2 regions of the Erwinia sp. INIA01 genome follow, and region 1 is predicted to be linked to the other one. Evidence: predicted binding sites of a transcription regulator. Region 1 holds the regulator's gene; the other holds the start of a gene.

The links. Region 1 encodes PurR, which represses purine synthesis genes. Its sites were predicted from a motif close to CANGCAAACGTTTGCNTG; they were not measured.
Region 2: serA (phosphoglycerate dehydrogenase) is a predicted target of PurR. The motif match lies at 1,349-1,366, and genes of this name have one in related genera.

The regions. Positions count from the first base shown of each region.
Region 1 covers NZ_JAPDNC010000020.1:35,907-39,244, reverse strand. The annotation lists gene OMR58_RS24315 (C40 family peptidase) at 1-857, shown strand, start outside; gene cydH (cytochrome bd-I oxidase subunit CydH) at 923-1,012, opposite strand; gene purR (HTH-type transcriptional repressor PurR) at 1,308-2,333, shown strand; gene punR (DNA-binding transcriptional activator PunR) at 2,357-3,271, opposite strand.
Region 2 covers NZ_JAPDNC010000002.1:642,722-646,059, forward strand. The annotation lists gene OMR58_RS04800 (LysR family transcriptional regulator ArgP) at 1-305, opposite strand, end outside; gene rpiA (ribose-5-phosphate isomerase RpiA) at 507-1,166, shown strand; gene serA (phosphoglycerate dehydrogenase) at 1,512-2,750, shown strand; gene OMR58_RS04815 (5-formyltetrahydrofolate cyclo-ligase) at 2,835-3,338, opposite strand, start outside.

The DNA.
Region 1 (3,338 bases):
TAATCATCACGCTTAGCATGCTGGCCTTTGCCCAGCTGTTCTTTAATATGGCGCATGCATCGCCTCATGCTCCCGTTAACGCAAATCAGCATAAAGTTGACCACAACTCTGCGCGTGAGGATGAACGCCGCAAGCGTCGGCCGGTTAAAGCGGCTGCCACGAAAAAAGTCAAAGAACCCCTCATTAAAAAAACCAAAGAGCCTGCGCTTAAGAAAACCAAAGTTTCTGCTACCCAGAAGGCAAAGCTGAAAAAGAGCCAGGAAGCGACGGCCTCACGCGAAGTAAAAACCACCCACATCGGTAAGATGGAGAAAAAACGCTACGGCCGCGAGCGTCTCGCCTCTTTACAGACCAAAAAAGGCAAGAAAGGCCCGCTGCGTGCTATCGAGCGCGATGAGGCTGAATCCCCTGAATCACCGCTGAAGTTGAGCAAAGCGCACCGCGCGCGCTATCAGAAAGCGCGTGAAACGGCGATGAACAAACTGATGGGCCAGTTGGGTAAACCCTACCAGTGGGGAGGCGCATCACCGTCAACCGGTTTCGACTGTAGCGGACTGGTGTGGTATGCCTATAAGGACCTGGTGAAGTTTAAGATCCCGCGTACGGCAAATGAGATGTATCACCTGCGCGATGCTGCGCCGATCAAACGCGATAAACTGGAGAAAGGCGACCTGGTGTTCTTCCGCATCAACGGACGCGGTACCGCCGATCACGTTGGCGTATATCTTGGTGGTGGAAAATTCATTCAGTCACCGAGAACCGGCAAAGACATTCAGGTAAGCGCGCTGGGCGATGATTACTGGCAGGAGCACTATATTGGTGCCCGTCGAATGATGACGCCAAAAACAATTCGCTGATTGCGCAACGCGGTAAGCGATTGCTGAATTGCTAATCGGGAGGAGCCATGCTCCTCCCGATTTTTTTAGTGCAGAATAGCCGTAAAGCTAAATGCAATAATCATCAGTAGCGCACCCACCGTGGTCAGCAGTGAGAATTTCAGATCGGTACTCATCGTCTCTCCTTAATAACCCTGCAAAATGTATGCACAAAGATTTTCCCACAGTTCCCCGTAAAAATCTCGTTTTCTCTGCGCAGCCTTGTTAGAATTCCTCTTTTCCGTTGCGCAACAGTAGCGGATAACGGTTTTTGCCAGCTCTGCAGTCACTCTACGGACGATTTTTTCCCCTTTCCGACCCGTTGCGACAGCATCCAAACCACTTTGGTCTGGTGGGAAAAGGCTGCACCCAGGCAAACGTTTAACCAACCTGTTATCAAATAGTTACGATAACACCAGGAGCATAAGTTTAATGGCAACAATTAAGGATGTGGCAAAGCGAGCCGGGGTGTCTACAACCACGGTTTCCCACGTAATTAATAAAACGCGCTTTGTAGCCGAAGAGACCCGTGAAGCGGTGTGGGCAGCAATTAAGGAATTGCACTATTCCCCCAGCGCCGTGGCACGCAGTCTGAAGGTCAACCACACCAAAACCATCGGCCTGCTCGCCACCTCCAGCGAAGCGCCCTATTTTGCCGAAATTATTGAAGCCGTGGAAAACCGCTGCTTTGCCAAAGGCTATACCCTGATCCTTGGGAATGCACATAACGACCTGAACAAACAGCAGGCTTATCTGTCGATGATGGCGCAGAAGCGCGTCGACGGGCTGCTGGTGATGTGCTCTGAGTACCCGGATTCATTAATCTCGATGCTGGAAGACCACCGCAATATCCCGATGGTGGTCATGGACTGGGGTGAATCGCGCGGAGATTTCACCGATACCGTGCTGGATAACGCCTTTGAAGGCGGCTATCTGGCCGGGCGTTATCTGATTGAGCGTGGGCATCGTGATATCGGTGCCATCCCGGGACAGCTGGAGCGTAACACCGGCGGCGGTCGCCATGCGGGGTTCCTCAAGGCGCTGAACGAAGCCGGGATTACACTGCGTGAAGAGTGGCTGGTTCAGGGCGACTTTGAACCTGAATCCGGCTATCGGGCCATGCAGCAGATTCTGGGGCAGAAACAGCGCCCGACCGCCATCTTCTGCGGCGGCGACGTCATGGCGATGGGTGCAATTTGCGCCGCGGACGAGATGGGCCTGCGCGTTCCACAGGATATTTCAGTGATCGGCTATGATAACGTGCGCAACGCACGCTATTTCACACCGGCGCTGACCACGGTGCACCAGCCGAAAGAGCGGCTGGGAGAAACCGCGTTCGATATGCTGCTCGATCGCATCACCAGCAAGCGTGAAGAACCGCAGACCATTGAAGTTCATCCGTCACTGATTGAACGCCGCTCCGTGGCCGATGGTCCGTTCCGCGACTATCGCCGCTAATCCCTTGCTCGTTTACCGTTCGCTCAGGCGGACGGTTCACTCAGCCATTCAGCATTCAGCGTATCGCTGTCGCCAACATAATCCAGCAGCCAGCGCAGCGCCGGTGATGCACTCTGTTCCGACCAACTCAAGCAGCATGGGCTGATCGGGAACGGGTTTGCCAGCGTCAGTTCCGCAATTCCCCCTTCAGCAATCCAACCCTGGGCAAAGTGCCCCGGGATCATGCCGACGCACAGTCCGGCGCGCAGGCAGTCTAACGCGCTGTCCCAGTCCGGGACCACCAGCCGCCGCTGATTATCCAGCGTCCAGGTGTTACGCTTCGGCAACGCGCGCGAGGTGTCCTCCAGCGTCAGAGATGGCCATTCCCGCAGCAGATCGTCGCTAAGCGGTCCCGTCTGTTGCAATAAGGGATGATCCGCCTGCACGACACAGCGCCAGTTAAGGCTGCCCATATCGCGAAAGGCGAAGCGCCCGCCCACCGGCACCGCCTGCGTAGCCCCGATAGCCGCATCAACGCGGCCATCCGCCAGCGCATCCCATACGCCGTTAAACACTTCGGGGAAGATATGCAGTTCCATATCGGGGAAGTGACGGTAGAAATCGACGATAAGCTGACGGGTACGCTGCGGCCTGACGATGCGGTCAACGGCGATATTAATCTGACCGCGCCAGCCGTTAGCCACCTGCTGACAGCGGCGTCGTGTGGCAAGCATTTTTTTGATAACAAAACGCCCTTCTTCGCTGAACACCCGTCCCGCTTCTGTCAGTACCACATCGCGATGGCGGCGCTCAAACAGGCTGACGGCCAGCCACTGCTCCAGCTGGCGTACGGTATAGCTCACCGCAGAAGGCACGCGGTGAAGCTCAGCCGCTGCGGCGGTAAAACTGCCGGTTCTGGCAACGGCTTCAATCACTTCCAGAGAATGTTCTGACCACATCGCTTTGCCTGCAAATTTTTTCAACGGAACTGACGAATATTAGCGTTTCACAAGCGTAAGTGCATCC
Region 2 (3,338 bases), on a different contig from region 1:
AGACTGTCGGCGTTTACCGCCAGTGACAGCAATAGTGGCGTTGTACCACCGCTGTCATCACCCAGCCACTCTTCTTCCAGCAGCTCAACCTGGTGCAACAGCGCCAGCAGCTTTTGCCCCTGTTCGGTTGGGCGAGGCGGAACAGTACGCACCAGCAGCGGCTGGCCAAACATATTTTCCAGCTGCTTGATGCGCTGCGAAACAGCTGACTGGGTAATACAGAGCTTTTGTGCGGCGCGTTCAAAGCCGCGTTCACGAATCACTGCATCCAGCGCCTGAAGCGTTCGATAATCGGGACGTTTCATTAATCGTTATACTCTTCTCAGGTGTGGTCTAAGCACTATGCCACAGTTTTTATCTTTTGCGCGGGCAAACGTCACTTTGTGAATCAACCACTTTGTGGGCCAGCTTCCATTCCTGCTCATCTGTCACTCTCATGGGCGATTATTTTTGCAGTCATTGCTTTATACTACGCGCACACAGTGACTCACAGGTTTAAACATATCATGACGCAGGATGAACTGAAAAAAGCCGTTGGCTGGGCAGCGCTCGACTACGTGACTCCCGGCACCATTGTTGGCGTAGGGACCGGCTCTACCGCCGCGCATTTTATTGATGCACTGGGATCGATTAAACACCAGATTGAGGGCGCGGTTTCCAGCTCTGAAGCTTCTACCGCGAAGCTGAAAGGCTTAGGCATTCACGTTTTCAATCTTAACGAAGTTGACTCGCTGGCGGTGTATGTTGATGGCGCCGACGAGATTAACGGCCAGATGCAGATGATCAAAGGCGGCGGCGCCGCGCTGACCCGCGAAAAAATCGTTGCGGCAGTGGCTGAACGCTTTATCTGTATTGCCGATGCCACCAAGCAGGTTGACGTGCTGGGTAAATTCCCGCTGCCGGTCGAAGTGATCCCGATGGCGCGGTCCTACGTTGCCCGTGAGCTGGTGAAGCTGGGCGGCCTGCCGGAATACCGTCAGGATGTGGTCACCGACAACGGTAATATCATTCTGGATGTCTACAACCTCAAGATCCTTGACCCGATTGCGCTGGAAGTCGCTATTAACGCGCTGCCGGGTGTGGTGACCGTCGGTCTGTTTGCTGCTCGCGGTGCGGACGTGGCGCTCATCGGCACTGCAAATGGCGTGAAGACTATTACCAAATGATCTGTCAGGCACCCGCGCGGTGCCTGTTATTTTGATCTAAAAAACATCTTTTCTTTTACGGTCAAAATTTAGTGACTTATGTCACAGTAGATGACTCAGCCGCGCGATCCTCCTGAAGCTATGCAACGCATCATGATTTTCTATCGGTTTGTTCTGGCAGAAGGCACCGCCGTGCTGTAGGGCAGGCAATCGTTTGTATTGCTGCCAGCGTAAATTTTGTTATTTTGACAGAAGGCAATCTTATATCCCCGTCACTTTTCATCTCGCTTCGCGATGCCGCGGTGGCAAAATGAACGGTAAAAGGGATTCAGCCACATCTGAAGTCTGCTAAATAAAGGTCGGGAAATGGCAAAAGTATCACTGGAGAAAGACAAGATTAAGTTCTTGCTGGTGGAAGGCGTACATCAGAGTGCGGTCGATAATCTGCGCGCTGCGGGTTACACCAACATTGAATTTCACAAAGGTGCACTGGATAGCGAGGCTCTGAAAGAGTCCATTCGCGATGCACACTTTATCGGGTTGCGTTCCCGTACTCATCTTACCGAAGAGATCTTCGCCGCCGCTGAAAAGCTGGTTGCCGTAGGCTGCTTCTGTATCGGGACCAACCAGGTTGACCTGAATGCCGCTGCATCTCGCGGTATCCCGGTGTTTAATGCACCTTTCTCCAATACCCGATCCGTAGCTGAACTGGTTATCGGCGAGCTGCTGCTGATGCTGCGCGGCGTGCCGGCGGCCAACGCCAAAGCGCACCGTGGCGTGTGGCATAAACTGGCGGTAGGTTCGTTTGAAGCGCGCGGTAAAAAGCTGGGCATCATCGGCTATGGCCACATTGGTATGCAGCTGGGCGTGCTGGCCGAGAGTCTGGGCATGCACGTGTTCTTCTACGACATCGAAAGCAAGCTGCCGCTGGGCAATGCAACGCAGGTTCAGCATCTTTCAGATCTGCTGAACATGAGCGATGTGGTGAGCCTGCACGTTCCTGAAACTCAGTCTACGCAGAACATGATGGGTGCGGAAGAGCTGGCGCTGATGAAGCCGGGTTCTCTGCTGATCAACGCCTCGCGCGGTACCGTGGTGGATATCCCTGCGCTGTGCAAAGTGCTGGCCGATAAGCATCTGGCGGGCGCGGCAATCGACGTCTTCCCGGAAGAGCCTGCGACCAACAGCGATCCGTTTAACTCACCGCTGTGCGAGTTCGACAACGTGATTCTGACCCCACACATTGGTGGTTCGACTCAGGAAGCGCAGGAAAACATCGGTATCGAAGTGGCCGGTAAGCTGGCGAAATACTCTGACAACGGTTCAACGCTGTCCGCGGTTAACTTCCCGGAAGTGTCGCTGCCAATGCACGGTGCCAGCGTTAGCCGTCTGCTGCATATCCACGAAAACCGTCCTGGCGTGTTGACGGCGATCAACCTGATCTTTGCCGATCAGGGAATCAACATCTCAGCCCAGTATCTGCAAACTACACCGCAGATGGGTTATGTGGTGATTGACGTTGATGCATCGCAGGAAGTGGCGGATAAAGCGCTGCAGCTGATGAAGGCGATTCCGGGTACTATCCGCGCGCGTCTGCTGTACTAATCTCGCTGGCGGGCCGAAGGTTCGCGGCACGGATTGACGCAGTAAACGACATAAAAGGCGACTTTCGGGTCGCCTTTTTTTATCTCACCACTGCCAGATTTTTGACGGCGTAATCAGTGCGGGCAGCGGGATATCCCACGCGGCCGTCGGGATTTTTTCCACCTGCTGGCAGTCGTGGGCCAGCCCCACCGGTAAAAAGCCATGCTGCTGCCAGTTTTGCAGAGTACGGTCATAAAACCCACCGCCCATACCCAGGCGCTGGCCCTGCGCATCAAACGCCACCAGCGGCACCAGGAGCACGTCCAGCTCGCTCAGCGGCTGCAGATGACGAATATCCAGCGGCGGCTCCGGAATGCGCAGGCGGTTTTTTTTCAGTTCGGTGTTTTCGTCATAGCGGATGAACAGCAGGTTTCCGGGAGAGAAGGGATGCAGCACAGGCAGATAAACCCGCTGCTTTCTCTGCCACAGCTTGGCAATCAGCGGCCGGGTATTCAGTTCACCGTCAACCGAAAGGAACAGCGCAATATTTTTAGCTCGCTCGAGCGGAGCGAAGCTCAGCGCGTGTTCCGCAGCCTGCACCGCGGCCAG